2 linked regions of the Rhodospirillum rubrum ATCC 11170 genome follow. The protein of the gene in region 2 interacts with the protein of the main gene of each other region in a pairwise test. Links are inferred from orthologs where the notes say so. Each region holds a gene or a part of one and is shown on either strand. Other genes may lie near its edges.

Region 1 (14,886 bases), 1.3 Mb from region 2 along the record:
TGAACGCGGACGATATCGGCGCCGCGGCGGGCGGCGGCCAGGGCGGCGGCCAACGATCCGGGCAGGCGGGCCTTGGGCGTCCCGACATCGGCGACGCGGCCGATGAAGCTTTTGCGGCTGGCGCCGATCAAAACGCCAACCCCCAGGCCGTGCAACAAGGTCGTGGCTTCCAGCACTTCCAGATTATGATCGACGGTCTTGCCAAAGCCGATCCCCGGATCGACGCACAGATCACCGTCGTCCATCCCGGCGGCCCGGCAGCACGCCAGCCGTTCGGCCAGCCAGTCGACCACGTCCAGCGGGGCGCTGGCATAGGATGGATCGCTTTGCATGGTGCGCGGCTCGCCGCGGATATGCATCAAAATCACCGGAGCGCGCGCGCGCGCCACCACGCCCAGCGCCCGCTCATCGCCGGTCAGGGCGGTGACGTCATTGACGATGCGCGCCCCGGCGGCCAGCGCCGCCTCCATGGTCGAAGCGTTGCGGGTATCGACCGAGACCACCGCGCCGCGTTCGGCGAAGGCGCGGATCACCGGAACCACCCGGGCGATCTCGTCTTGGGGATCGACGGGAGCGGCGCCGGGGCGGGTGCTTTCGCCGCCGACATCAAGGATGGCCGCCCCCGCCGCCAGCATCGCCTGCCCCCCGGCCAAAGCGGCGTCGAAGCCGACATGGTCGCCGCCATCGGAAAAGCTGTCGGGGGTGACGTTCAGAATGCCCATGACCAGGGCGTTCCCCCGGCCCAAGGGCAGGCCGGCGAAGGGCGGACGCGGGGCGGACAGGCGGGCCAATACCGCTTCGACCTCGGCGGCGATGCCGGCGCCCTCGCTTGCCGCCCATTGGCGCAGGGCCGCCGGGCTGACCAGACAGCGCAAGATCACGTCCCCGGCCGCGCCGCGCAACAGGGCGGCGATCAGACAAAAAGCGTGGTCGGCGCGCCCGGCCAAGGGCAGGGCCAAGCCTTCGACCACGGCTTGGGCGGCGGCTTGGCCATCAAGCAGGCCGACGGGCTGGAGGTAAAGCCGCCCGGCCGGCGACGCCCCCTCCGCATGGAAGAAGCCCCGCGGTAAAGCGGGGCTTCCGATGGTCGGGACCGGGGAATCAGACCCCGGTCCGCTGGTGTGGTCAAGCATCACGTCAGGCACCCGGCTGGGGTTCCGGATCGCCGCCGACACCGCCCGCCGCCGGCCCGCTGGTGGGAACCGAGGCCCGACGGCCCGAGCGGTCCCGGGGCGGCGCGGGCTGTTCGGCGCGGTTGAGATCCTCGCCGCGCAGCAGCTTATTGACCTCATCGCCCGACAGCGTCTCGTATTCCAGCAAGCCGCGGGTGATGATTTCCAGCTCGTCCTTGTACTTGCCCAGGATTTCGCGGGCCCGGGCCTCGCCCTGCTCGACGAAGCGGCGAACCTCCTCGTCGATCATGCGGGCGGTCTCGTCGGACAGGTTCTTGTGCTGGGTCACCGAATGGCCAAGGAAAACCTCTTCCTGGTTATCGGTATAGCGCAAGGGCCCCAGCTTTTCCGAGAAGCCGAACTCGGTGACCATCCGGCGGGCGAGATCGGTCGCCTGCATGATGTCGTTGGAGGCGCCGGTGGTGACGTTCTCGGTGCCATAGATCATTTCCTCGGCGACGCGGCCGCCGAAGGCCATGGCGATGCGGGCCTTCAGTTCCTTCAGCGAATAGCCGTAGCGATCGCGTTCGGGCAGGGACATGGTCACGCCCAGGGCGCGGCCACGCGGGATGATCGTCACCTTGTGCAGCGGATCGTGGCCTTCCTGGTGGATGGCGATCAGGGCATGGCCGGCCTCGTGATAGGCGGTCTTTTCCTTCTCGTCCTCGGTCATCACCATCGAGCGGCGCTCGGCGCCCATCAGCACCTTGTCCTTGGCCTCCTCGAACTCGGCCATGGTCACCACGCGCTTGCCCTTGCGGGCGGCGAGCAGGGCGGCTTCGTTGACAAGGTTGGACAGATCGGCGCCCGAGAATCCGGGGGTGCCACGGGCGATGACCTTGGCGTCGACATCCGGGCCGAGCGGCGTCTTGCGCATATGGACCTTCAGGATCTTCTCGCGCCCCATGATATCGGGGTTGGAGACGGTAACCTGACGGTCGAAGCGGCCCGGACGCAGCAAGGCCGGATCCAACACGTCGGGGCGGTTGGTGGCGGCGATCAGGATCACCCCCTCGTTCGCCTCGAAGCCGTCCATCTCGACCAGCAGCTGGTTCAGGGTCTGCTCGCGTTCGTCGTTGCCGCCGCCAAGACCGGCGCCGCGATGGCGACCGACGGCGTCGATTTCGTCGATGAAGATCAGGCAAGGCGCGTTCTTCTTGCCCTGCTCGAACATGTCGCGGACACGGCTGGCGCCGACACCGACGAACATTTCAACGAAATCCGAGCCCGAGATGGTGAAGAACGGCACATTGGCTTCGCCGGCGATGGCGCGGGCCAGCAGCGTCTTACCCGTACCCGGGGGGCCGACAAGCAGCACGCCCTTGGGAATCTTGCCGCCCAGGCGCTGGAACTTCTGCGGATCGCGCAGGAATTCCACCACTTCTTCCAGTTCCTGCTTGGCCTCGTCGATGCCCGCCACGTCGTCGAAGGTGACGCGGCCGGTCTTCTCGGTCAGCAGCTTGGCCCGCGATTTGCCAAAGCCCATGGCCTTGCCGCCGCCGGACTGCATCTGGCGCATGAAGAAGATCCACACGCCGATCAGCAGCAGGAACGGGAACCAGGAAATCAGGATGCTCCAGAAGGTCGGAACATTGTCCTCGGCCGGCACGGCCGAGATCTGCACGCCGCTGTCGCGCAGATGGCTGACCATGTCCGCGTCGCGGGGAGCATAGGTGGTGAAGGCGCGGCCATCGGTGGTGTGGCCGCTGATCGAATCGCCCTTGATGACGACGTCACGAACTTCCCGGGCATCGACGCTCGACAGGAAATCCGAATAGGGAACCGTGGTCTGCGGTCCACGCGGCGCCGACGTCTGGAACAGATTGAACAGCACCACCAGAAGTACGGCGATGATGATCCACAGGAGCAGGTTTCTGCTGAGGTTCAAGTCCTTCACCCTTTCGAGCCGCGAAGCGCCTTGGCGGCGCTGCGCCGATGATCAGCCGTAGGTCCAACAAGACCCCGTGGCGGCTAATGTAAGGGTGGGTCAACCATCCCTCAAGCCGCCATTTTCCAGGGGACCCCTCTTACAAGCCGCCGCCGGCACCGACCCGCAGGCCGAGGGGAACGAGCGGTAGAAAGGGATGATAGGTGATATCGACGCTAAAGGGCATTTCGCCCCGAAAAGCCGACCCCGGATTGTAACCATACCCCCAAAGGCCTAGAGACGGAACCGCGAAAACGTCCGCCCTCTCCTCCGCCGACTCGCCATAAAAAATCGGCAGGGCCGGCAGGGCGATAGGTGGCGGCAGGCCTTGGCGGTCCCCGGCCAGGGCCGGCGCCAGCTTCTGCCAGCCCGCTGCCCCCAGGGCCGAGACCGCCAGCCCTCCCCGTCCGGCCCGGCAAAGCCAGCGGCCATCCCACAGCAGGCTTTCGCCCGGCGGCACCGCCCAGCGGCGGCGATCGAGCCCCCGGCATTCGCGACACAGCACCAGGGCGCCGCGCGGTTTGCTTTGCCACAAACAGCCCGCCAGCGCGTGGACCTGACCGGGAGCGGGCGGGGTCGCCAGCAAGGCGGCGATCGGCCGGGGATCGGCGGCGCGTTCGCTGCCGGCGATGGCGCCGGCGGCCCAGGCGAGGGCGCGGGCGGCGGCCCAGGGATCGCTTGCCGCCAGGGCGTCGCGGTCGAGAACCAGCCAGCCCTCGCCACACGCGCGGGTGGCGCCGGCGAGCAGCGCCGACAGGTGGCGGGCCCAAAAGGCGCGATCATCGCCCAGCCGCGCCGCGCTCGCCGCCAGGGCCTTGGCGCTCAACCCCGCTTGGTCAAGCGGAGCGGCGGCGGCGCGCAAACGGGCGCGGTCGTAATGGGGGTCGTGGTTGCTGGGGTCTTCGGCCCAAACCAGCCCGATCCGGCGGGCGCTGGCTTCGATCGCCGCGCGCGGCACCTCTAGAAACGGGCGCAGGATCCGCGCCTCGCCCCGCGACGACAGGGCGGCCATCGCCGCCAATCCGTCGGCGCCGCTGCCGCGCCCCAGGCGCTGGAGCACGGTTTCGGCCTGATCATCGCGGTGATGGGCCAGAAGAAGATGCAGAACCCCGGCGCCGGCGCACCAGCCCAGCAAGCCGTCAAGCCGGGCGCGGCGGGCGGCTTCCTGAACCCCCGAGGAGGGAGGGGGCCCGGCCCAGCGCAGCACCACCGCCTCGGCGCCCAGGCTGCGCGCCGTCGTTTCGACCAGCCGCGCCTCGCCGGCCGAGGCGGCGCGTAACCCGTGGTCGAAGCAAACCGCCGTACAGCGCCCTCCCCGCTCGGCCGCCCAGCGGGCGGCGAAGGCGAGAAGGGTCAGGCTGTCAACGCCGCCCGAAACCCCGACGGCGATCGCCGGCTCGGGCTCGAAGGGACCAAGGGCGGCCATGCGGGCGGCGAAAGCCTCGGCGTCGATGACCCCGTTCGCGTCGACCAGCCCACGGGGCGCCATGGCCTCGGCCCGCTTAGCAGCCGAGCTTGGACATGCCTTCCTTGGCCCGGCGCTTGATGGCGTCGGCGGCCTTGGGGTATTGCGACTCGAGGCGGCCGAACGCCGCGCAGGCTTCCTTGGACTTGCCGAGATTGGCCATGGCCAGTCCCAGCTTCAGCAGATTATCGGGGCCCTTGCTGCTGTCAGGGTGGCTTTGATAGCCGCCCATGAAGGCGACGGCGGCCTGTTCGTAATCGCCGCGCACATAATAGGTCTCGCCCAGCCAATATTGGGCGTTGCCGGCGAGGCTGCCCTTGGGATGCTGGTCGAGAAAGGCCTTGAAGGCCTGTTCGGCCGCCGGGTAATCGGCGTTGCGCAGCAGCGAAAAGGCGTAATTGTACTGATCGTTCTCCGATCCGGCGGGCAAGGCGCCGGCGGCGGCCGGACGCGCGGCGCTCGCCGCGCCCTGGGCCGGGGCGGTCTTGCCGGGGAAGCCCAAAACCCCTTCGGCCGGGGCCGGAGTGCCCTGCTTGCCGGCGCCGGCCGAGGCCGTCGGCCGGGCGCTCGAGGGCACCGAATTGGCCGGCGCGGCCGCCGCCGGCCCGGCCGATTCCAAGGCGTTCAGGCGGAAATCGATATCGCTCTGGGCGTTCTCGAGCTTGGTCTGAAGCTGGCGGTTCTCATAGAGCGACTGCTCGACCTTGCCCGTCAGATCCTGAACCAGACGTTCAAGTTCCGAGATGCGGTACTGCATGCGGCCCACCATGTCATTGGCGGAATTGGCCTGCTGGGCCTGAACCGGACCGCACAGCAACAGGCCGCCCAGGGTCAGGGCCAGAGCCAGGGCGGGACTACGTAGGGCAAGGGATGACATGCCACCTCCTCAATTCTTCCAGGTCCGCCACGCGACGGGCACGCGCGGAACAATGACCAAAACCAGGGCCTTGAGCCGAAGGGACCCGAGCCCCCTTCATGGCTGCGGGGCTTAAAGCGAATCCTAAGCAATCCGCTCCGCGTCGCTGGGGATTTGCTCTAGATCTATGCGCGGACCAAGGTTCACCCGCACAGATCTAGAACAACACCCCAGCACAAATAAGGCGCTCGGCAGGCGAGCTCAACCAGACAGGCGAAAGGCGTCGCTTCCGGCCATCACGCCCCTTTTGACGGTGACAGCGGAAGACGACGCCTCCCTTGATGCCTTTGAAGGCCTCCGGTTTCCCGGAGTCCCCCCTGACCGGATCAGGGCCGGCGGCTGGCCTTATGAGGGGCCGGCCGCCCGCCGATCAACCAATCACTGCGGAACCGACACGCCGCGACGGTTGCGAGCATAGCAGCTCTCGGCGGTCTCGGTGCAAACCGGGCGTTCCTTGCCGTAGGAGACGACACGCAGACGGTTGGCGCTGACACCCTGGCTGATCAGGAACTCGCGCACGGAATTGGCGCGACGCTCGCCGAGGGCCAAGTTGTACTCGCGGGTGCCGCGCTCGTCGGCATGACCTTCGACGGTCAACGAGAAGTTGCCGTACTGGTTCAGCCACTGGGCCTGACGCTGCAGGGTGGCGCGGGCGTCGGGGGCCAGGTTGTACTGGTCGTAGCCGAAGAACACGCGGTCACCGACGACCTGCTGGAACTCGGCGACGGAACCGGCGGTCGGGCCGGAGGTGGAGGACGACGCGCCACCGGCACCGGCGCCACCGGCGCCCGTGTCAGGGGTAGACGAACAGGCGGCGAGCAGCATGGTAGCGGCCACGGCACCAAGGAAACCGAACTTCATCATTCAAATCACTCCCAAGCTAAGGGCATCCGGCGGGATCGATGCATCCGGCCGGCATGGGTTCATACCGTAAAGACACACCGGACCTGCAGTTTATATTCTGAGGACCGTTTGTGAGGGATATCGCACGGGAAGACAAGGCCCCTTCCTTTACGTCATGGCAGAAGGGGCGACCATGCTGGGTCAGAGGCCTCCGTCGGCGTGGAAATCTGGCGCTCATTATAACCGGTTACGTCGATGCTGTGTAGCGTCGTTCTGCCATTGGGGTCTTGACGAAAGAACATCAACACCCTGCCGTTGGGTGCCCAGGTCGGACCTTCAACCAGAAATCCCTCGGTCAGGATCTTTTCGCCGCTTCCATCGGGCCGCATGGCCCCAATAAAGAACCTTCCGCCCTTCAGCTTGGTAAAGGCAATGAGGTCACCGCGTGGCGACCATACCGGCGTTGCATAGCGGCCATCGCCGAAACTGATCCTTTGCACCCCCGATCCGTCGGCATTCATCACATAGATCTGCTGGGCGCCGCCGCGATCGGAGTTGAAAGTGATCTGCCGGCCATCGGGCGCATAGGACGGCGAGGTATCGATCGACGGATGGTTGGTCAGCCGGCTCGAGCGCCGGGTGCGCAGATCCATCTCGTAGATTTCGGTATTGCCGTCGAGGGCCATCGACATGATGACCTTATTGCCATCGGGCGAGAAGCGCGGGGCGAAGGTCATGCCGGGGAAATCGCCCAGCAATTCGCGGCGGCCGGTCTCGATGTTGAACAGATAGACCCGGGGGACGCTGTTGTAATAGCTGAGGTAGGTGATTTCCTGGGCGGTCGGGCTGAAGCGCGGGGTCAGCACCATGGACTCGCCATTGGTCAGATTGCGCTGATTGGCGCCGTCCTGATCCATGATCGCCAGCTTCTTGACCCGGTTGGTCTTGGGGCCGGTCTCGGCGACATAGACGACGCGGGTATCGAAATAGCCCTCTTCCCCGGTGATCGCCTTGTAGATCTCGTCGGCGATGATATGGGACACCCGGCGCCAGTTATCGCCCTGGGTCAAGAAGGCGCGGCCGACGACCTGCTGGCCGCTGAACACGTCCCACAAGCGGAAGGCCACGCGCAGACGGCCATCGCCCTGGGGCTGAACCTCGCCCTGAACCAGGGCCTGGGCGTTGATCGCCCGCCAGTCGGCGAACTGGGGCTGCACCGCCAGATTGGGCAGGGATTGGATATAGGCGGCCGGATCGAGCACCCGGAACAATCCCGATCCCTGCAGATCATTGGACACCACGCCCACCACATCGCGCCCCATGGCGCTGGACTGGGCGTCCGTCCCACCGAAAACCGGAATGGCGATGGGCATCGGTTCGCGCACGCCGCGCGTGATGTCGATCACCAGTTCGGCCCTGGCCTGTGGAATGGCCGCGACCATAACCGCCAATGCCATCATGGCGCCCAGAGTCGAGCGCCATTTGCCTTTCGCCAATCGCGTCATAGGAGGAAACCCCTCGCCTTTTTCTGCCGTGAATTCCGTCATGAACGCGCGCCAGGGGAGCGCGCGCCCTCGTTTCTCTCTCGCGTCGACCGGTCCATAACCGCACCGGCAAAGCGGCCCCGGGCGGGGCCGCCTGGAAACACCCGAGAGAGGTCCCGGGTTCCGTCCGCTCGCCCCCGATCCGACGGTTACGCCCCGATAGAGCCGTTTTTGCGGCGCGGCGGCCGATCCCCAAGCCGATCGCTTAGAAGATAGGCCGATGGCCCCGCAGGTCAACGAGGCCATGGTCACCCAAAATCATGGCATCGCCAAGGCCCCCGCGCCGGTCGGCGCGGGAGACCGGCCTCAATTGAAGTTGATGCCGGTCGGAGCGAAGCGCAGCGTGAAGCCGTCGGCGAACATATCGAACTTGTCGCGCGGCACCGGCAACGGGCTGGCGCGCATCACCGCCCGCTCGGCGCTATCGGCCAGGGCCTTATAGACCGCGTCGCCGGCGAAGGCCGGATCGCGCAAGGCCTTGGCCCGGGCGACCGAACCATCGGGATTGATGCTGACTTGGACATCGACGCTCATGCCCTCGACCCCGCGTCCCCCCTGGTTATAGTTCCAGCGCTGCTCGACGTGATAGCGGATCGAGTCGATCTCGCTCATCGTCAGCGTGTTGGAAATCCGCCCGCCCTGATTGGTCGGCCGCGCCGCCTGGGGCTGGGGAGTCGCCTCCTCCTCGGTCGACGCCGCGTCGGCCTGTTTGCCCTTGCCCGGCTTCTCGACCTTCTTTTCAAGCTGATTGACCGCCGAAAGCAACGAGTCGAAGTCGTCCTTCTTCTTCTCGGGCTTCTTCTCGGCCTTCTTTTCCACCGGTTTGGTCTCGGCCTTCTTCTCGGCCGGCTTGGGCTCGACCTTGGGAGGAACGACCTTGGGGGGAACGGGCTTGGGCGGCTCGGGCTTAGGCGGCTCGGGCTTGGGCTTGGGCTGTTCCTTGATCGGTTCGGGAGTCGGCTCGGGTTCGGGCGGCGGCGGAACCTCCTCGGGCTCGGGCTCGGGGGGCGGCGGCGGCTCGGGTTCGGGCGGCGGCACCACCGGCTTGGGCTCGGGCTTGGGTTCGGGTTTGGGCTCGACGGGCTTTTCCACGGCCTTGGCCGCCGCCGGCGGCGGCGGAGCGGCCTTGGGCTTGGGCACCGGCTTGGCCTTTTCGGCGGGCTGATCGGGCAACGAGGTGGTTTCGTCGCTGACTTCGACCAACTCGACGATGGTCACCTGCTCGGTCGGCGTGACGTCCTTACGAATATGGGGCACCCCAACCAGCAGCAGCAGCACCACCAGCAGATGGAAGCCGAGCGAATAGAGGAAACCGCGTTTTATCGGGGGCAAGGCCGGCTGTCCCGTGCTAATTCTTGGGCTTGGCGGCCGGCGCCTTGGCCGCCGGAGCGGTGGCGGCCGGCTTGGCCTGAGCCGCTCCCGGGGCGCCCGGTTGGGTTACCAGGGCGACCTTGGTGTAACCGGCGGAGCGCAGGATGCCCATCACCTCCATCACCCGGCCATAGTTGATCCCGGCGTCGCCGCGCACATAGATGCGGGCTTCGGGATTGACCCCGGTGATCGCCTGCATCCGCGCCATCAGTTCGCTTTCGTCGGTCACCTTGTCTTGAACATACAAGGTGCCATCGGCGCCGACCGAAACGGTCAGCGACTGATTGTCCTGGTCAAGCGAGGGCGCGCTGGTGCGCGGCAGGTCGACCTTGACCCCGGTGGTGAGCAAAGGCGCCGTCACCATGAAGATAATCAGCAAGACCAGCATCACGTCGACCATCGGGGTGACGTTGATGTCGCTCATCTGGTGACTGCGCTTGCGGCGACCGCCGCGTCGGGGTTGGACCGAGGCACCCATCTCATCGTTCTCCTGATCGGCGCCCGATTACTCGCGCTCGTCGAGCTGACGGCCGAGGATCGCCCCGAATTCCCCGGAGAACGCCTCCAGGCGGCCGGCATAGCGGTCGATATCGGCGGAAAGCTTGTTATAGGCGATCACCGCCGGGATGGCGGCGACCAGTCCCAAAGCCGTGGCGAACAGCGCCTCGGCGATACCGGGGGCCACCGTCGCCAGACTGGTGTCATTGGACATACCGATGGCGTGGAAGCTGTTCATGATGCCCCAGACCGTGCCAAACAGCCCGACGAAGGGCGCGACGGCGCCGGTCGAGGCCAGGAAGCCCAGCCGGCGTTCCAGGGTTTCCAGCTCGCGGTTCTGGGTGATGCCCATCACCCGCTCGACGCGCTGGGCCAGCATGGCGCGCGCACCAGCGGCGCCGTTGCGGCGCTGGGCGCTGTGACGCCATTCGCGCATGGCGGCCACGAACACCGCGGTCATCGGATCGCGCGGCCGCTGGCCGATGCGGTCGAACAGGTCTTCAAGCGAGCCGCCCGACCAGAATTTCTCTTCGAACTGCTCGGCTTTCTTGTTGAGATCGCGTAAGCGAACGATCTTTTCGAAAACGATGGTCCACGACCAGATGCTGGCGCCGACCAGGCTCAGCATCACCATCTTGACGATGATATCGGCCTGCCAGAACATCGACCAAGCCGACAGCGACGGCTTCTCGCCCATCGTCGCCCCGGGCGCGGCGGCGCCGACGCCGCTGGCATTGGGCAGAATTTCGCTGGCCACGGGCACAGACGGCGCGGCCGCGGGCAGGGGCGGACTGGACTGGACGTCAAGGCCCCGCTCCAGCATCAGCCCCAAGCGGGAGGCCGTCTGGCCAAGATGATCGAGCCCGGCGATGCCCAAGTGGCTGGCCATCTGGCCGGTCAGCTGGGTTATCGCGTCCATGGAGAGGTAGTCCATAATCAACCCCGTGTCCGTGTGGTCAGTCGCCGTTTCCTGGTACAAGTTTCTCCCGCATGATGGCGGGAATGCGGATGGGAACGCCGGCCTTCAGCGACAGACAGGCCACGCGCACCTTCAAGATCGCCAGAGGATCACCCTCGCGGCGGATAGTCTGGGTGAGATCGAGCACGGCGCCGCCAACGGCATCGAGCGTGGTTTCCACCACCAGGGCGTCGTCCAGCTTGGCCGGACGCTTGTAGTCGATCGACAGCTTCGCCACGGCGAAGCCCACCCCCTCGCCCGCCAGCATCGATCCCTGGTGAATTCCGGCCAGTCGCAGCATCTCGGTGCGCGCCCGCTCGGCGAACTTCAGGTATTCGGCGTGGTAGACGATACCCCCGGCATCGGTGTTTTCCCAATGCACGCGCACGGGCAACAAGTGGCACCCCTGGCGCCAGAGGCCGCTGGTCGGCGTCAAGGACTGGGTCATGGGGCGTCGGACCACAGGTCGGGCTGAACCGGCGGCGTCTCGGCCGGCGGTGTCAGCCCAAGATGGGTCCAGGCGATCGCCGTCAGCATCCGGCCGCGCGGCGTCCGCTTGATGAAGCCCTGCTGGATCAAATAGGGCTCGATCACGTCTTCCACCGTATCGCGTTCCTCGGCCAGGGCGGCGGCCAGGGTATCGACCCCGACCGGCCCGCCGCCATAATGGTCGGCCATGCGCGACAGATAGCGCCGGTCCATGGCATCAAGCCCGCGCCCGTCCACCTCCAGGCGGTTGAGCGCGGCATCGGCGATGAAGGCGTCAACGGGCGAACGCCCGGCGACGGCGGCGAAATCGCGCACCCGGCGCAGCAGCCGACCGGCCACCCGCGGCGTGCCCCGCGATCGTCGCGCCACTTCGCGGGCGCCCTCGTCGGTCAAAGCCATGCCAAGAAGCCGGGAACCCCGGGTCACGATCTGGACCAATTCATCGGTTTCATAGAAGTCGAGTCGCAGCGGAATGCCAAAGCGGTCGCGCAGCGGCGTTGTCAGGAGGCCCGACCGGGTCGTCGCCCCAACCAGGGTGAAGGGCGGCAGGTCGATCCGCACGCTCCGCGCCGCCGGCCCCTCACCGATGATGAGGTCCAACTGGAAGTCCTCCATCGCCGGATACAAAACTTCCTCTATGGCGGGATTAAGGCGGTGGATTTCGTCGATGAACAGCACATCGCGCGGCTCGAGATTGGTCAAGATCGCCGCGAGGTCGCCGGCCTTGACGATCATCGGCCCACTGGTGCCGCGAAACCCCACGCCAAGCTCGCGCGCCACGATCTGGGCGAGCGTGGTTTTCCCCAGGCCCGGCGGACCATGGAACAGCACGTGATCCATCGCCTCGCCGCGCGCCCGGGCGGCCTGAACGAAAACGCCCAGGTTTTCACGGGTCTGGCGCTGACCGACGAAATCGGCCAGCGACTGCGGGCGCAGGGCCGCATCGACCTCGCCCTCGCGGCGGCGCCCCGAGATCAGGCGCTCATCTTCCTCCTCGTGCCCGGCCATGGATTATGCCCCTCCCCGGCCGAGATCGCGCAGGGCCAGACCGATCACCCCTTGCACGGTGGTCGCCCCCAAGCCGGCGGCCCGGCTGGCCGCCCCCACCGCCTCGCTCCGCCCATAGCCAAGATTGACCAGGGCCGAGACCGCGTCGCCAAGGACATCCCCCGTCGGCCCGCCCGGCGGCCCCTCGCCGGCGGCATCGGTGCCGGCGCCGCGCGGCGGCGGGGCCGGCATTCCGCCCAGGGCGACGGCCTTGTCCTTCAACTCGCTGGCGATGCGCGCCGCCAGCTTGGGGCCGACCCCGGGCGCCCGGCCGAGGGCAGCCTTGTCGCCGGCGGCGATCGCCTGGGAAATCTGCCCGGCCGAGAGCACCGAGAGCACCGACAACGCCACCTTCGATCCCACCCCCTGCACGGTCGAGAGCAAACGGAACCAGTCGCGCTCGGCGGTTTCCAGGAAGCCGAAAAGCGAGATGTGATCCTCGCGCACCTGGGTTTCAACGACCAGGGCCACCGCTTGGCCGGGTGACGGCAGGCGGGTTAGCACCCGCGCCGGACAGAACACCAGATAGCCGACGCCGCCGACATCGATCACCGCGTGATCCTCGGCCACCGAATCGACCAGTCCCTTGAGCTTGGCGATCATCGCCCCCCTCCGGCGCGGGCCAGGGCCAGGGACAGCGCCCCCGCCCGGTAATGGGCATGACAGATGGCGATGGCCAAGGCATCGGCGGCATCAGCGGTTTCCAAGGTGGCGCCGGGCAACAGGGTGCGGATCATCATCCCCACCTGATCCTTGGCCGCTCCGCCGGTACCGACCACCGCCTTCTTGACGACACTTGGCTGGTATTCGGCCACGACGAGGCCGGCCAGGGCCGGCGCCAGCATCACCGCGCCGCGCGCCTGACCAAGCTTGAGGGTCGAGGCCGGATTGCGGTTGACGAAGGTTTCCTCGACGGCGGCCTCCACCGGCTCATAGGCTTTGAGCACGGCGACGATCCCGCCATGGAGCTGGGCCAGCCGGGCGGCCAGGGACAGGCGATCGTCGGACCGCACCACCCCATCGGCCACATGGCCGATGCGGTTGCCCGTCACCTCGATCACCCCCCAGCCGGTAATCCGCAGACCGGGATCCAGCCCCAGGAGTCTCATGCCCCCAGTTTCTCCATGATCGCGTCGTCGATCTCGTAATTGGCCGCGACCCTTTGCACATCGTCGCAGTCATCGAGGATGTCGAGGAATTTCATCAGCGCCGGCACGGTATCGGCGTCAACGGGCACCTGAACCAGCGGCTTCCAGTCAAGGCGGGCGAACTCCGGATCGCCCAGGGCCGCTTCCAGGGCCTTGGAGACGGCGTTGAGATCATCGGGCCGGCAGGTGATGTCGTGGCCATCCTCGCTCGACTGCACGTCGTCGGCCCCGGCCTCGATGCCGGCATCAAGCACGGCGTCGGCCGCCCCGGCCTTCAGCGGATAATGGATCAGGCCGACACGCTCGAAGTTGAAGGCCACCGAGCCGCTTTCGCCCATGGTGCCGCCGTTCTTGCTGAAGGCGGTCCGCACTTCCGAGGCGGTGCGGTTGCGGTTGTCGGTCAGGCATTCGACGATGACCGCCACATTGCCCGGACCATAGCCCTCGTAGCGCAGTTCCTCGAGGTTGGCCGCATCGCCGCCGCTGGTCGCCTTGTCGATCGCCCGCTGGATATTATCCTTGGGCAGCGACTGGGCGCGGGCGGCGAGAATAGCGGCGCGCAGCCGCGGATTGGCGTTCGGATCGGGTGATCCGAGCTTGGCCGAAACGGTGATTTCACGGGCCAGTTTGGTGAAAAGCTGGGCGCGCTTGGCATCCTGACCGCCTTTGCGGTGCATGATGTTCTTGAATTGGGAATGACCGGCCATCGTCGATCGCTCTATATCTCGTGGGTTGCGGGGCCTCATCCACCCACAGGGTGCGGTCCTTGGACAGGAGCCGCCCAAGCCGCGCGGGGCTTGGCGATCGTCCGCGCCGGTTTTCCGTGGTGGAGGCGGCGCACTATGGCAGGACTTCCCAGGAAAAGGAACCCCGCCACAAGGGGTTCCCCTGCCGGGGCTGGGCCTTAGCGGGCCGGCCGGGAGAAAATCCCGGGCGCTCCGGCCCCGAGTGCGACGATGATTTGCTTCGATATCAAGATTCTAGCGCGCGATCGGCATCGCCGGGGCGAGATCGCCGCCCAGGCGGACCGGCTCGCAGCGCAGGGCCAAACCGCTGCGATCATCGGTCTGGACGAAAACCCCGCAAACCGTGCCCGGACCATCGGCCGGCGTCAGGCGATCGGTGGGCGTCTTGCGGGTGAAGCGATGGACGGCCGGGCCGGGAACCATGCCGATCACCGATTGATAATCGCCGCACATGCCGGCATCGCTCATATACCCGCTGCCGCCCTTGAGCACCCGGGCATCGGCGGTCGGCACATGGGAATGGCTGCCGACCACCAGCGAGACCCGGCCGTCGCAATGGTGGCCCATCGCCATCTTTTCGCTGGTCGCCTCGGCGTGGATATCGACGATCACCGCCTGCACCGTCGCCCCCAGGCGATAGCGCGTCAGCACCTCGTCGACGGCGCGGAAGGGGCAATCAAGCGGATCCATGAACAAACGGCCCATCACCTGGATGACCAGCGCCTTGCGGCCGCGCGCCAGATCGACGACGACATGACCGAC
Region 2 (14,918 bases):
GGAGGGCGCCGGTCTGGGCGTTTTTTTTCAGCTTTCGCCGGCGTCGATCTGCGATTGGATGTAGTTCTGCGGGCCAACCTGATCGATCAGGCCGATCTCGGTTTCCAGATAGTCGATGTGTTCTTCGGTATCTTCGAGGATCTCATCGAGAATTTGGCGGGAGACGAAATCCTGGGCCGCTTCGGCCTCGGCCACGCCCTCGACCAGGGTGTCGCGCGCCGCCAGTTCCAAGGCCAGATCGTTTTCCAGCACCTCGCGCACGGTTTCGCCGATGCGCAGCTTGCCCAGGTCTTGCAGATTGGGCAGGCCTTCCAGGAACAACACCCGTTTGATCAGCTTGTCGGCATGCTCCATCTCTTCGATGGATTCCTTGAATTCGCGCTTGCCAAGCCGGGTAAGCCCCCAGTTCTGCAGCATGCGGGCATGCAGGAAATACTGGTTGATCGCGGTGAGTTCGTTTTTCAAAACGCCGTTCAGGCGTTTGATGATCGCGGGATCACCCTTCATCGATGTCGTCCCCTTTGGGCGCACGGGGCATCACGAGGGGGCCGCAGCCCGCGCGCCGGTTATCCGTAAGGGACGCATGGATCGCATCCCCCGGGTCTAGGGGACATATAGGCAAGCGGAGCGAAGGGTTTAAGGGAGGGCGGCGTTTATGGCGCGCGAGGGGGATTATTCCGCCGCCATCAGCAAGGCGCCGACATCGGCGGATGATGACGAGGTCTCGCGGGTTTCACGGACCAGGGCTCGCATGCAATCGCCGCATTTGCCGCAGACCGGACGGACGCCGCGGCGGGCGAACACCGCGCCGGCGGAGCGGGCCCCGCCCTGCACATCCTCGCGCACGTGACGGTCGGTCAAGGCGTTGCAAATGCAAACATACATGGAGAAGTCTCCCGCCGGTTCCAGATTAAAACCACTCAAAACCTAGCGACTCCATATTTGCAAGTCAATCGCATTATCGTTCTCATTTTTTCGATCAAAGCGCGTCTTCGGCTTGGGCTTGACATCGATCGCGCCCGGGTCGACCCTGCGGTCCGTCGGCCCCTCTAAAAGGTCGGCGCCATAGATGCTTGTTCTCAGGGCAGGGTGAAACTCCCGACCGGCGGTAATCCTTCCCTTTCACGGGGGGGACAGCCCGCGAGCGCCCTTTGCCGGTGGTGAAGGGGTCCAGCAGATCCGGTGCGAAGCCGGAGCCGACGGTATAGTCCGGATGGAAGAGAACGAGGTGACATCCCCCTCCCCCGCCCGCGGCGTTCCCGCTTGGTCGGGGGATGGCGCTTTGCTCACACCCTGGAAGGCGGACTCCTGTCCGCCGCCCGGGGAAGTCCTCTGCCGCCCTGATTCAGGCTCGCCCAGTCTTAAAGGTGAGAACCATGAATCAGATCTTTGCCAATCCCCTCTCTCTTCCCGGCACCGCCCAGGAGCGGGTTTCCCGCGCCGTTGACAGCCTGCGCCAGGGCCAGGGGGTCATCGTCGTTGACGATGAGGACCGCGAAAACGAGGGAGACCTTATTTTCGCCGCCGAAACCCTGACAGCCGAACAGATGAGCCGGATGATCCGCGATGGCTCGGGCATCGTTTGCCTGATCCTGACCGACCCCGACCTTGATCGTCTGGCTTTGCCGCCGATGGTCGCCCACAACACCTCGCGCAACGGCACCGGCTTTACCGTCTCGATCGAGGCGCGCGAGGGCGTGACCACCGGGGTCTCGGCCGCCGATCGGGTCACCACCATCCGCGCCGCCATCGATCCCGCCAGCACCGCCGATGATCTGGCCCGCCCCGGCCACGTCTTCCCCTTGCGCGCCCATGCCGATGGCCTGAGCGCGCGCCGGGGCCATACCGAGGCGACCATCGCCCTGATGAGGTTGGCGGGGCTGCGCCCGGCCGGGGTGCTGTGCGAGGTGATGAACCCCGATGGCACCATGGCCCGCCTGCCGACCCTGATCGGCTATGGCCAAGCCCATGGCCTGCCCATCGTCAGCATCGAGGATCTGGTCGCCGTCGGCGCCCGCTGATCCTTTTGCGGCGGCACCGGGCGGGGCTTGTCGCCAAGCGGCGCCGCCGCCGGTTTTCCTAGAGCGGTGAGCGGGGACTAGATTTCACGCTCACCGCTCTAGGACCTTGATAGTCAAGCAAATCAACGCCGCGCCCTGGTTCAGAGCGCGCGGAATTGGCTTTAGGGGCTGCAAGCGGTGGGATGGCAGTCGGTCGAGACGTAATAGGGTTTGATGTCGATCAGCGGCGTGCCGTTCAGGCAATCGAGCGGGCCGACGGTCAGCACGCCGGCGGCGATATCGACCGACAGCAAGGGCACCGCCGCCAGGGCCACCGGATTGGGGCGCAGGGGCGAGCGCAACGAGAACACGCCGCGCGGCCCTTCCGAATGGCGCGGACACTGCACGATCAGATCGCGCCGCGCCTTGTCCATCCAATACAGCACCACGACATGGCTGTGGCCGGCCAGCCCGGCGAGGCCGGGGGCGAAAGCCGGGTCAAGGGTGATGCGCGCCGGCTCGGTCGAGCGCTCGCGGGCCTCGATCACATTGCGCGGCGCCTCATCGCGCGAGGTCCAGGGCGTTTGGATATGGCCGATAAAGGCGACCGAGGCGTCCTTACGGGTGACGGGATCGAAATCGAGGGCGATTTCGCCCTCGCGTCTGTCGTCCATGGTCTGCTCCATTCGAGGCCGGGGAAAAGCGGGGCGAACCGTTTTAGCAAATCCCGAGCGATCTGAACCAGAGCGCGATGACGATGTGCTTGGCTATCAGATGCGGAAGCCGGCCTCGGCCAGCATGCGATAGAAATCACGCAGACGGGCTTCGCGTTCGCCCGGATCGGAGAAATCCTGGGTGAAATCCTCGACGAAATTCGGCTGCCGCAGGTGATGGAGCACGCGCGAACGGGCGATGGCCAGGGCCTTGCCCTCCAACAGCAGCCCCGAGCCGCAGAATTTCACCAGCCGGACCGCCCTCAGCCGCAAGGAATCGCCCGGGGCGTCAAGCTTTTCGACGACGGCGGCATCGACCAGATAACGGGCCAGCAGATCGTCCAACCGGCCGACCACCCGGGTGCGCAACACCTCGGGCAGGGACGAGGTGCCGAGGGCCCGTTGCAGACCGGTGAGGATCCGCAGCTTTTCGGGCGTCGCCAGATCGGGGGCGACGAAATGATGGATATCGGCGGCCGGCTTGACCACCTCGACCACCTCTTCGGCGACGACGGTCAGCGCATTGGCCCCCTCGGCCGCGCCGGCGACCTCGCAGAGGTACTGCATGCGCCGGGCGTTCTCGCCAAGCAGACGCGACACGCCAAGCACCGACAGCTTCCAGCCGATCAGCCCGCCCTGCTCCAGCCGCAGGCCATAGCGCCGGGTCAGGGCCGCCGCCACCGCCGTGCCGCCGGCCACCCCCTCGGGCTTGACCAGGCGGTCGAGCAAGGCGAGAAAGGCCGCCTCCTCGCGGTCGGGATCGTTGCGGGTCAGCGGCTGGCGCCCCCCCAACTCGCGGGTGACGCGGTCAAGCAACACGGTCAGGCCGTCGGGCAATTTGCCCTCGGCGAACAGCCGGCGCAGGACCTTCGCCGTCTCGGGTTCGCGCGTCGCCGCCGTCCCGGCCTTGCCGTCGATAAAATCGAGAAGGGCGATCAAGGCATTGGCCAGATTGGGCCGAACGCCCAGAATCTCCTGAACGACCTGACTGACCGCCAGGGCATCGGCGATGAAGCCATCGAGGATGCGCAGAACCTCAAGGGTCAGATCTTCCGAGACGCAGCCCAGAAGCACTTCCAGCTTACCGAGGAAACTGCGCTCCTTGCCGGTTTCCCGGGCGATCACATGGCAAAGCAGCGCCACCTGTTCCTCGTGAACGAAGGCGCATTTCGCCACCGTCGCCACCACCTTGTGGAAATCGTCGAGGCTCAGCGGCCAAAGCAGCTTTTCGCCCTCGCTGCGCCGGGCGCGCCGGCCGATTTCGGCGATCCAGTCATAGATCTCGTCGCGCCGGACCTTGGCGTTCAGGCTCGGATCGATCCGGCATTGCATGCCGACGATGCGATCGACGGCCGAGGGCATCAACTGACCGTCGGCCTCCTGGAAGCGGGTAAGCGGGCGCGAACAATGCAGAAGCTCGCTGGGCAGCAGGATTTGCTGTTCCAGATAGCTCTTGAGCAGCCGGCCGATCGTCATCCGGCTTTCCAGAGCATAGACCTCGGCAACCGATGCGCAGCGCGCCCCATCCTCGATCGGGGTAATGCGGACCGGTTTGTCCTTCGGCTGGCTGCGCATTTCCTCGAAGATGATTTTCTCTCGGTGCAGCCCTTCCGGCGTCAGCCGGTCAAGAACCACTCTCACCCCATCGGCCTGCGAGGTCGCATAGATCTTCTTAGCCGCGACGATGGCCTGAGTCTCGAAATCATAAAGGTCGCGGGTTAGCCAGCGCTTATCCCGATGGGTCTGGACTTCGTACTTCGGCACGCCCTTATCCCCTGCTTGGCCGGGCTCCTTCCGGCTTTATCACGCTTTCCATAAGCCGGATGGAGAAGCGCGAAACTGAAAAAAGATATAGGCGGTCCGCCCTTTCGTACAATCGCTCCGGCCTTTGGTCTTTAGCTTTTAGACGGTCCCGGATCGGCGGCGGCCCGGGCCTTTTCTTCCCAGCCCCCGCGCTCATCCTGCTGCCAGTAGTGCAATTCGTGGCCGTTTTCGCGCATCGCCTTCCAGTGGCCGCGCGCCCGCGCCACCGCCGAGTCGTCGCCGCCGTCAAACAGCAGCAAAATCCGGGCGAAGCGGGCGGGATCGCTAGGCCAGACCCCGTCGGTCAGAACCAGAACCTCGGCGCCATTGGGATTTTCCTCGTCGATGGTCAGCCAGACCGGCTGGTCGGCCCCGTCGCCGTCGCGGGCCGTCCCATGGGGAAGCCATGATCCGGCGTCGAAGGTCCACAGCAGGCTGTTCAGGCCATCGACCCGTTCTGGCGAACCGGCCATGACCACCGCGCGCTGGTCCCCCTTGCGCACTCGCGCCAACAGCCGGGGCAAGGCGTCTTCCAGGGTCGATCGTTGTAAATGATAGAAATCAAAGCGGCTCATCGCCGCAGTTTATCCCAGGCGATCGCCCGAACGGGAACAAAAAAGCGCCGGCTCCCTGGTGGGGGAACCGGCGCCCGTTCTCCGGGAAAGGCGGCGAAAGACTACTTCTTGTCGGCCATTTTGACCGGAATGAAGGTCCGGGTTCCGCGCAGCTCGACCAGCAGAAGAACGGTCTTGCGTCCCTCGTCCTTGGCCTTGGCCACCGCCTTGACCACGTCTTCGGGCGAGGCGACCTCGGTCTGGTTGATCTTGACGATCAGCGTCCCGGGCTCCAGACCCTTTTCCTGGGCGTCGCTTTCATTGGTGACATCGGTCACCACCACGCCTTCCGAGGCGGCATCGAAGCCGAACTGGCTGCGCAGGCGGTCATCGAGCTTGGTCACCGTCAGGCCGATGGTGGCGACGGCGGTGCCGCCCTGGGAATCGGTGACGCCGCTGGTTTCGGGTTCGTTCAGCAACCCCTCGTCCTCGGCCACCTCCAGTTCACCGACCTTCATCTTCAGGTCCTGGCGCTTGCCCTCGCGCCAGACACCGATGGCGGCGTCCTTGCCGATTTCGGTTTCGGCGACGATCCGCGGCAGGGTCCGCATATCGGGGACCGGACGGCCATCGAACGACACGATGACATCGCCGACCTTGAGACCGGCGGCGGCCGCAGGCCCACCGGGGGTAACGGCGGCGATCAGGGCGCCGGCGGATTTTTCAAGACCCAGGCCCTCGGCGATCTCGTCGGTCACCGACTGGATGCGCACGCCAATCCAGCCGCGACGGGTACGGCCGAACTTCTTGATATCGTCGATCACCTGATGGGCAAGGTTGGAGGGCACCGAGAAACCGATGCCGATCGACCCGCCCGAGGGGCTGAAGATCGCCGTATTGATGCCGATCACCTCGCCATGCATGTTGAACAGCGGCCCACCGGAATTGCCCTTATTGATCGCCGCATCGGTCTGGATGAAGCTGTCATAGGGTCCGGCGTTGATATCGCGGGTCTTGGCGCTGATGATGCCGGCGGTCACCGTGCCGCCGAGGCCGAAGGGATTGCCGATCGCCATCACCCAATCACCCACCCGGGCGGCTTCCGAATTGCCCCAGGGCACGGCGGTCAGCGGCTTGTCGGTCTTGATGCGCAGCAGGGCGACGTCGGTCTTTTCGTCCTTGCCGACCAGCTCGGCCTTGATCGCCGTATCGTCATGCAAGATCACCGTGATCTCGTCGGCATCCTGGATGACGTGGTTGTTGGTGACGATATAGCCCGCGGCGTCGACGATGAAGCCCGAGCCCAGCGAGGTCGCCCGGCGCGGGGTCTTGGGCTGGACGCCGCCGCCCGGCCCGCCATGGCGTTCGAAGAAATCCTTGAAGAACTCCTCGAAGGGCGACCCCGGCGGGAACTGGGGCATTTCCGGACCACGATCGGCATCGATGGTCTGGGTGGTGGAGATGTTGACCACCGCGGGCAACAAACCCTCGGCGAGATCGGCGAAGCTTTCGGGGATCTCGCGGGCCTGGGCGGAGAACGGCGCGATGGCCAGGGAGAAGGCGACCAGGGCCGGCGCCAGGGCGCGGCGCAGGCGGCCCGCGGACCCGGCTCCGTTGGAAGCGGTGCGATCAAGCACGGATTGAAACACGGGTTGAACTCCTTCTTGACCCATGGAGCCTTTCGGCGCGGCCGCCATCACCCTAAAGCGGCGGCGGCGCTCGGACAGCTATCGAGAACGGGGTTCCCGGATTGACGGACCCGGGGGAAATCTGGGCAGGGCACGGGCGGCGATCAACCGGTGACGGGCACCTCCCCTCGTCTTTGTACGCAGGCGAGGCTGAGCGCCAAAGGTGGCGGAAATTCGCAAGCCAAAGTGTCGAAAGGGACAATTTCATGGCTTGGCGATACCGGTCTTTTTCCGGCCGAAGACGCCAACGGCGGCCCGAACCCTGGTTCGAACCGCCGTCGTCTGATCGTTTCGCGTGCAGCCCGTCAGGCCGGTCAGCGCGGCGCCGGGGCCGTTCCGCCCTGGGTGCCGAAGTAGCGGAAGAAATCGCTGTCGGGCGACAACACCATGGTGGTGCTGCTATCGGATAGCGCCTTGCGATAGGCTTCCATCGACCGGTAGAACGAGAAGAACTGCGGATCGGCGCCAAAGGACTCGGCGTAGATCTTCACCGCCATGCCGTCGCCCTCGCCGCGCAACACCTGCGAGCGGTTCTGGGCCTCGGCCACCAGCACGGTCTTTTCGCGATCGGCCCGGGCCCGGATCTGCTGGGCCAGTTCCTGACCCTGGGCGCGGAATTCGCGGGCTTCGCGTTCGCGCTCCGAGCGCATGCGATCAAAGATCGACTGGCTGGTTTCCTCGGGCAAATCGGCCCGACGGATGCGCACGTCGGTCACGGCGATGCCCAGGTTCTTGGCCTCATGATCCACCGCATTGCGGATATCGACCATGATCTGGGTCCGCTCCTTGGACAGCAGCGTGGCCAGGGTGGTGTTGCCCAGAACCCGGCGCAGCGCCGAGATGACGATATCAGACAGCCGCGAGGCGGCCTGGGCCTCGTTGTTGACCGCCTGATAGAAGCGCAAGGGATCGGCGATGCGATAGCGCATGAAGGTATCGGCGACCAAACGCTTCTGATCGGCGAGGATCAGCTGTTCGGCCGGCGGATCAAGGGCCAGCACGCGCTTGTCGTAAAGCACCGTGTTCTGAATGAACGGCACTTTGAACTTCAGGCCAGGGTCCTGAACGGTGCGAACATACTCACCGAACTGGAAGACCAGCGCCTGCTGGGTCTGGTTGACGATGAAAAGCGACGAATAGAGTCCGATCACCGCGAGGACGGCGACGACGCCAAGAGCCACCAGGGACTTTCTCATCGGCCGCCTCCCTGCGCGGCGGGAAGCCCCGGAATCGGCTGGGACATCGGCCGCAGGGGCGCCCCGGACAGGCCCGAGGGGGCGATCGCGGCGGCGCCACCCTGGCGGGCGCGCACTTCAGGCAAGGGCAGGTAGGGCACGACACCCTGACCGTTCTTGTCGATGATCACCTTGTTCACGTTGCGCAGAACCTCCTCCATGGTTTCCAGGTAGATGCGCTGGGTGGTGACGTCGCGGTTGAGGCGATAGCCTTCGAGCACGGAATTAAAGCGGGCCACGTCGCCCTGGGCTCGGTTGACGATCTCCTCGCGATAGGCTTCCGCCTGCTGGAGCAACTGCTCGGCCTGGCCGCGAGCCTCGGGGATCACCGAGTTGCGATAGGCTTCGGCCTCGTTGCGCAGGCGTTCGCGATCGGCGCGCGAGCGCTGGACATCGTTGAAGGCATCGACGACCTGGGCCGGCGGATCGACTTTCAGCAACTGGACGCGGCGGATGGTGATGCCGGCGTTGTATTCGTCCATCATCGCCTGCAGCAGTTCCTTGGTCCGGTCCTCGATCTGCTGACGACCTTCGGTCAAAGCCACCTGGATCGGCGTCTGGCCGATCACCTCGCGCATGGCGCTTTCGGCGGCGCGGTTGACCGTGCCTTCGGGGTCGCGAAGATTGAACAGGAAGGCGCCGGCGTCCTTGATCACCCAGATGACCGAGAAATCGATATCGATGATGTTCTCGTCACCGGTCAGCATCAGGCTTTCCTCCAGCACGTCGCGGGAGGGGGTCCGGCCCCGGGCGTTCTCACCGATGCCGCGGAAGCCAAGCTCGATGCGGTTTTCAACCGTCACCTTGGGAAGGATCACCGCCTCGATGGGATAAGGCAGATGGTAATGCAACCCGGGCGGGGTGGTGTGGGTGAATTCGCCAAAGCGCATGACCACGCCCTGCTCGTCGGTGCCCACCCGGTAGAACCCGGTCAGCAACCAGACGGCCAAGGCCAGGATCGCGACTAGGCCGATCCCCTTGTTGCCCAAATTGCCGCCGGGCACCATCTTGCGAAAGCGCTCTTGGCTCCGCCGCAGCATTTCTTCCAGATCGGGGGGTTGGCCGCCCGAACCGCCGCCAAAGCCCCGGCCGTTGCCGCCGCGCCCGCCACTACCCCAGGGTCCGCCGCCGCCGCCCCCGCCGCCGCCCCAGGGGCCGCCTCCCTGCTGGTTCCATCCCATTGAACGAAGTCCCTTTCGCGTTTAAAGCTTCGAAACACCATACCGCCGCCGTCGACAATGACCACACCGGATCCAGAGTTATAGGGCAGCCGACGCATTGGGGCAAAGGTCGCGACCCAAGCCCCTGTCGTTCCCCCTGCACTCCACGCCCGACGGCGGCGTCTTCCATATCGGTCCAACGCGAAGGGGTTTCAACAAATGGCAAGCGTAACCCGGGACGATGTTCTTGGCGCCCTCACGCGGATCGTTCCGCCCGGGGCCGACCACGACGTGGTTTCCCTGGGCTGGATCGACGGCGTCGCCATCCAGCCCGGCGGTCTGGTCAGCGTCTCGCTGGCCGTGCCCGCCGCCCTTGGCCCCTCGCTCGAACCGCTTTCGCGCCAGGCCGAAGATGCGCTACGCGCCCTGGCCGGCGTGACCCGGGCCACCGTCATCTTGACCGCCCAGCGTCCGCCCCAGGCGGAGAACGCCCAACAACGTCCGCCCCAGGCGGAGAAAAAGCCGCAGCCGGGCGCCGGGGGCCATGGCCACGCCACGTCGCAGGCCCGCATCGAGTTGCCCGGGGTGCGCCACATCATCGCCGTGGCCTCGGGCAAGGGCGGGGTGGGAAAATCCACGACCGCGGTCAATCTGGCCCTGGGGCTGACGGCGCTTGGCCTGAAAGTGGCGCTGTTTGACGCCGACATCTATGGCCCGTCGATCCCGCGCATGTTGGGCGTCGCCTCGGTCAAGCCGGTGGCCAACGGCAAAAAGGTGATGCCGGTGACCAATCATGGGCTGTCGATGATGTCGATCGGCTTCATGATCGCCGAAGACGATCCGATCATCTGGCGCGGACCGATGGTGATGGGGGCGCTTGAACAGTTGCTGCGCGATGTCGACTGGGGCACGCAGGACGTGATGGTGGTCGATATGCCACCGGGCACCGGCGATACCCAACTCACCATGTGCCAGCGCGTCGCCTTATCGGGGGCGGTGATCGTCTCCACCCCCCAAGATATCGCCCTGCTTGATGCGAAGCGCGGTCTGGCGATGTTCCGCCGGGTCGATGTGCCGGTGCTCGGGCTGATCGAGAACATGAGCTATCACCTGTGCACGAACTGCGGCCACCGCGAGGATGTCTTCAGCCACGGCGGGGCGCGGCGCACGGCCCAAGAGCTTGGCGTACCGTTCCTGGGCGAACTACCGCTCGACATCCGCATCCGCAGCGGCTCCGACGAGGGTATGCCGATCACGCTTTCCGACCCCGAGGGTGATCACGCCCTCGCCTATAAGGCCATCGCCCGGGCGGTCTGGACCAGCCTGGAAAGCGCCGCGCCGGCCGCGCCAAACGTCGGGTCTCAATGACCCCCGAATCACCAGGGCGGGCGTTTCCGATTTCGGGGGCTTTGCATCGGCGACGATCCCCCCTATATTGGGGGTGCCGGCTTGTCCGGCTATGACGCTAAACCCTTTATGGAATAAGCGTTGTGGACCCGGGGGCGGTACCCGGCGCCTCCACCATTCGCCCAAGTCTCCGGCCTCAGCGCCGGAGACCGGGTTCCTGGGGGCGAAATAGGATCGACACGCGTGGTAAAGATAAAGGTTGTGTTCGGCATGGTATCCACCGTTATCGGGCCAACTCTGACAAGTGCCAACGACAACGTTGAACTTGCCGCTGCGGCCTAAACACCCGTAAGCGCGGTTCGGGGGGGCACCGGGCAACAGAAGCCCCCCCACTTCCCTACAAGGCGGCCCGACAGGCCGCCTTTTGTTTGAACGGCGCCGCCTCGCCCGGCTTGACAGGCGAGCTATGCGCGAAACATCTGGAAATATGCGTGCTCGGGCGTTGTCAATGGCGCCGGAGGGTTTATGCTAGACATACGACTGCGAATTGGCCCGCAGACAGCACGGATTCAGGGAACGCACGTGGACGAACGAATCGAACATTTCGCCTATGATCGTATGGTGGAGCAGGCCTTGCGCGGCGTTCTGCGCGAGGCGCTCAAGGTTACCGAGCGCCAAGGTCTGCCCGGAGCCCACCATTTCTACATAACCTTCCATACCAGTCATCCGGGTGTCGTGCTCTCGCCGCGGCTGAGAAGTCAGCATCCCGATGCCATGACCATCGTCTTGCAAAACCAGTTCTGGGATCTGGCGGTCGACGACGATCTGTTTTCCGTCAGCTTGTCCTTTGGCGGAATTCGTGAACTGCTGACCATTCCCTTCGAGGCCGTCACCGCCTTCGCCGATCCCCATGCCACCTTCGGCCTGCAGTTCCAGGGGGCCCTGGAGCAAGACGACGACGAGGAAGACGACGAAGAGGACGAGGACGAGGACGACGACGGCATCGAGACCGACGGGCCCGGGCGCGCCGCCCCGCCCATCGACGATCAAGATGATGTCCGCGACGGCGCCAAGGACAACGTCGTCACCCTTGACACCTTTCGCAAGAAGCCCTGACAGCCCCAGGCGATCGGGAGTCCGACCCGCCCTGTCGGCTCCCCCTCCCGCGAGTGTGACGCCCCCTTCGCCGGCCGGGCGGGGGCGCCCCATCAAGATGACCGGCGACCACCACGCCCATGAATAAGGGGTGGGGCATGGCGAACGTCCCGCCCCACCCACCAAGGCCCATCCAAGGCCCATGACCATAAGCCCCCCTCGCCCGGGGGACGGCTGTTGAAATGACCGATGTATCGGGGGATACCAGGATCATGATCGATCGCGCTTTCGCGGACGTCTTTCCCTTGGCGGAGGATAAAACCCTCTACCGCGCTCTCGAAGGGACGGAGGGGTTGGTTTCGGTGGAGCGGTTCCGCGGCGAGGAGATGCTGGTCGTCGCCCCCGAGGCCCTGACCCGTCTGGCGCAAGAGGCCTTCCGCGACATCGCCCATCTGCTGCGCCCGGCCCATCTTTCCCAGCTGCGCGCCATCATGGACGATCCCGAGGCTTCGGCCAACGACCGCTTCGTCGCCCTGGAACTGCTGAAAAACGCCAATATCTCGGCCGGCATGGTCTTGCCGATGTGCCAGGACACCGGCACGGCGATCATTCAGGGCAAGAAGGGCCAGCGGGTGTTTTCGGGCGACGACGACGCCCTCGCCCTGTCGGAAGGCGTGGCCCGGACCTATCAGACCCTGAACCTGCGCTATTCGCAGATGGCGGCGCTGTCGGTTTTCGACGAGGTCAATACCGGCAACAACCTGCCCGCCCAGATCGACCTCTACGCCACGCCGGGCGACGCCTATAAATTCCTCTTCATGGCCAAAGGCGGCGGCTCGGCCAATAAGGTCTTCCTTTACCAGCAGACCAAGGCCCTGCTCAATCCCGAGAGCCTCGCCCGCTTCCTTGACGCCCAGGTGCGCACGCTGGGCACCGCCGCCTGCCCGCCCTATCACCTGTCGATCGCCATCGGCGGCACCAGCGCCGAGGCCTGCCTGAAGGCGGTGAAACTGGCCAGCGCCAAGTATCTCGATGGCCTGCCGACCACCGGGGGCAAGGATGGCCACGCCTTCCGCGATCTGGCGCTCGAGGCCGAGGTTCTGGCGATGACCCGGGCCATGGGCATCGGCGCCCAGTTCGGCGGCAAGTATTTCTGCCACGACGTGCGCGTTGTCCGCCTGCCCCGCCACGGCGCGAGCTGCCCGGTGGGCATCGGCGTCTCCTGCTCGGCCGACCGCCAGATGCTGGGCAAGATCACCGCCGAAGGGCTGTTCCTCGAACAGCTTGAAACCAATCCCGCCCATTACCTGCCCGACGTGCGCACCGAGAAGCTGTCGGCCGAGGTGGTCAAGATCGACCTGTCGCGGCCGATGGCGGAAATCCGCGCGACGCTCAGCGGCTATCCGATCAAGACCCGGGTCTCGCTGTCGGGGCCGATGATCGTCGCCCGCGACATCGCCCACGCCAAGCTCAAGGAACGGCTGGATCGCGGCGAGGGCCTGCCCGAGTACTTCAAGAACGGCGCGGTCTATTACGCCGGCCCGGCCAAGACCCCGGCCAATTACGCCTCGGGCTCCTTTGGCCCGACCACCGCCGGCCGCATGGACGCCTATGTCGATCTATTCCAAGAGAACGGCGGCTCGATGGTGATGATCGCCAAGGGCAACCGTTCCAAGGCGGTGACCGAGGCCTGCAAGAAGCACGGCGGGTTCTATCTGGGCTCGATCGGCGGCGCCGCCGCCCAACTGGCCCTCAACAGCATCCGCAAGGTCGAGGTTCTGGAATACCCGGAACTGGGCATGGAAGCCATCTGGCGCATCGAGGTCGAGGATTTTCCGGCCTTCATCATCGTCGATGACAAGGGCAACGACTTCTTCCAGCAGCTTTGAGACTGCGATTGCGCGTCTCCTCCCCCGGTTCGAGAGGGAGGAGGCGGTGGAGCGAAGCGGGAGCCGGACCAAGCATGGATGACAAAGAACGCGGCCGCTATGTGCGGGCCCTGCTGCCGGTGATGCGGGCGGCCCTGGGACAGGTGGAATCGCGCGATATGACCGATGCCACCGGTCTTTATCTCGATGGGGTTCTGTTCGCCCTGGTCTCGGGCGGGCGTCTGCATTTCCGCACCGACCCGATCAACCGCGAGGATTACGATCGCTGGGAGGCGACCAGCGGGCGCGAGTCGGAGTTCTTTTCCGGCGGCCTGCCGGCGGGCGGACAGAAGTTCCGCGTCGTCCCGCCCTTCGTTCTCGATGACGGGGATACCCTGGCCCAATGGGGACGCGCCGCCTGGGAAGCGGCCAAACGCGCCCGCGTCCCGGCCCATCGCTGACCCCCTTCTCCGCTCCTGCGCCATCAGCGCGCCCTGCAACCTTTCGGGTGCTCATCCGTTCTTGGAAGACGGAAAGCACCCCATGCGGACACTTGATCTGCTTCGGTGTCGGACAGACAGGGGTCCCCCGGCATGCCCAGGGACATGCAGAGATCACGGAGAAACAAAGACAATGGACCAGGTCGCTTTCGATCCAACTGTGCGCAAACGGTCGGTCACCATCGCCGGACACCGCACCAGCGTCTCGCTGGAGGAGCCCTTTTGGGACGCCCTCAAGGATCTCGCCAAGGCCCGTGGACAATCGGTCAATGACATGGTGACCGAAATCGACGCCGGCCGCAGCGGGAATCTCTCCAGCGCCATCCGCATCAAGGTGCTTGAAGCCTATCGGGAGGCGCCATCCTATAAGGAAAGCCGGCGCCGCGTTGGCTGACGGACCCGGGCCGATAACGCTCGCGCCCGGGCTCACGTCGTCCCTGTCGGCTTGAGCACGCGCTTTGCCCCCGCCCTCGGCGATCAAAGAAAATCCCCAGCGATCTGAACCAGATCGCGAAGACGATTTTCTTGGCTATCAAACCCTTGAAGCGGTGTGCGGGGACCAAGTCCCAGGCACGGCGCTCTACCGCAAGGGCGGGGTGAGCACGCGGACCACCGGTTTGGCCAGGGGGCCGCGAATTCCAAAAGGAATATCGTCGGGAAGGGCGATATCCTTGGCCAAAGCGGCGCGGGCCTCGGGCGACAGCGCCACCCGGCCCTGGGCATCAATGCTATCACGCCCCAGATCCAGACGGCCGCTCAGGCTGGCCGAGAAATCGGCGGCGCGCAGGCTGATCGCCTCGAAGCTGACCACGCCCTTTTCAAGGCTAAAGGGACCATTGAGATCAAGGGCCGCCCCGGGTGTCGGCCCTCCGACCGCGCCTTTCGGTCCGGCGAGATCGCCAAGGCCGCCAAGCAGTCCGGCCAGACGGGCCAGCCCGCGCCCGGGCGCGGACGG

The links.
Region 1: the proteins of hflC (region 2) and ftsH interact in binary tests that used the Escherichia coli proteins (3 or more experiments, as listed by UniProt). The link is inferred for Rhodospirillum rubrum ATCC 11170 from one-to-one orthologs.

The regions. Positions count from the first base shown.
Region 1 is NC_007643.1:1,275,914-1,290,799, reverse strand. The notes cover bases 600-3,567. They hold ftsH (ATP-dependent zinc metalloprotease FtsH), read right to left. Parts: upstream 3,061-3,567; coding sequence 1,138-3,060; downstream 600-1,137. Other genes in these bases: tilS (tRNA lysidine(34) synthetase TilS), read right to left, coding at 3,200-3,567; folP (dihydropteroate synthase), read right to left, coding at 600-1,133. Outside these bases: more of folP, read right to left, coding at 1-599; more of tilS, read right to left, coding at 3,568-4,588; tol-pal system protein YbgF, read right to left, coding at 4,602-5,441; peptidoglycan-associated lipoprotein Pal, read right to left, coding at 5,859-6,344; Tol-Pal system beta propeller repeat protein TolB, read right to left, coding at 6,497-7,828; RRU_RS05705 (cell envelope integrity protein TolA), read right to left, coding at 8,174-9,199; protein TolR, read right to left, coding at 9,216-9,716; protein TolQ, read right to left, coding at 9,744-10,655; RRU_RS05690 (tol-pal system-associated acyl-CoA thioesterase), read right to left, coding at 10,693-11,142; Holliday junction branch migration DNA helicase RuvB, read right to left, coding at 11,139-12,191; Holliday junction branch migration protein RuvA, read right to left, coding at 12,195-12,833; crossover junction endodeoxyribonuclease RuvC, read right to left, coding at 12,830-13,339; RRU_RS05670 (YebC/PmpR family DNA-binding transcriptional regulator), read right to left, coding at 13,336-14,085; RRU_RS05665 (TIGR00282 family metallophosphoesterase), read right to left, coding at 14,359-14,886. UniProt on the Escherichia coli protein: Acts as a processive, ATP-dependent zinc metallopeptidase for both cytoplasmic and membrane proteins. Plays a role in the quality control of integral membrane proteins.
Region 2 is NC_007643.1:2,550,101-2,565,018, forward strand. What follows is about bases 6,014-9,013. They hold hflC (protease modulator HflC), read right to left. Parts: upstream 7,955-9,013; coding sequence 7,073-7,954; downstream 6,014-7,072. Other genes in these bases: RRU_RS11400 (DegQ family serine endoprotease), read right to left, coding at 6,014-6,719; hflK (FtsH protease activity modulator HflK), read right to left, coding at 7,951-9,013. Outside these bases: bfr (bacterioferritin), read right to left, coding at 28-507; RRU_RS11375 ((2Fe-2S)-binding protein), read right to left, coding at 673-885; ribB (3,4-dihydroxy-2-butanone-4-phosphate synthase), read left to right, coding at 1,377-2,021; tsaA (tRNA (N6-threonylcarbamoyladenosine(37)-N6)-methyltransferase TrmO), read right to left, coding at 2,183-2,674; RRU_RS11390 (hypothetical protein), read right to left, coding at 2,771-4,477; RRU_RS11395 (DNA polymerase III subunit chi), read right to left, coding at 4,609-5,091; more of RRU_RS11400, read right to left, coding at 5,193-6,013; more of hflK, read right to left, coding at 9,014-9,174; RRU_RS11415 (Mrp/NBP35 family ATP-binding protein), read left to right, coding at 9,373-10,521; RRU_RS11425 (SspB family protein), read left to right, coding at 11,083-11,616; RRU_RS11430 (fumarate hydratase), read left to right, coding at 11,868-13,484; RRU_RS11435 (TfoX/Sxy family protein), read left to right, coding at 13,559-13,924; RRU_RS11440 (ribbon-helix-helix domain-containing protein), read left to right, coding at 14,097-14,357; RRU_RS11445 (AsmA family protein), read right to left, coding at 14,544-14,918.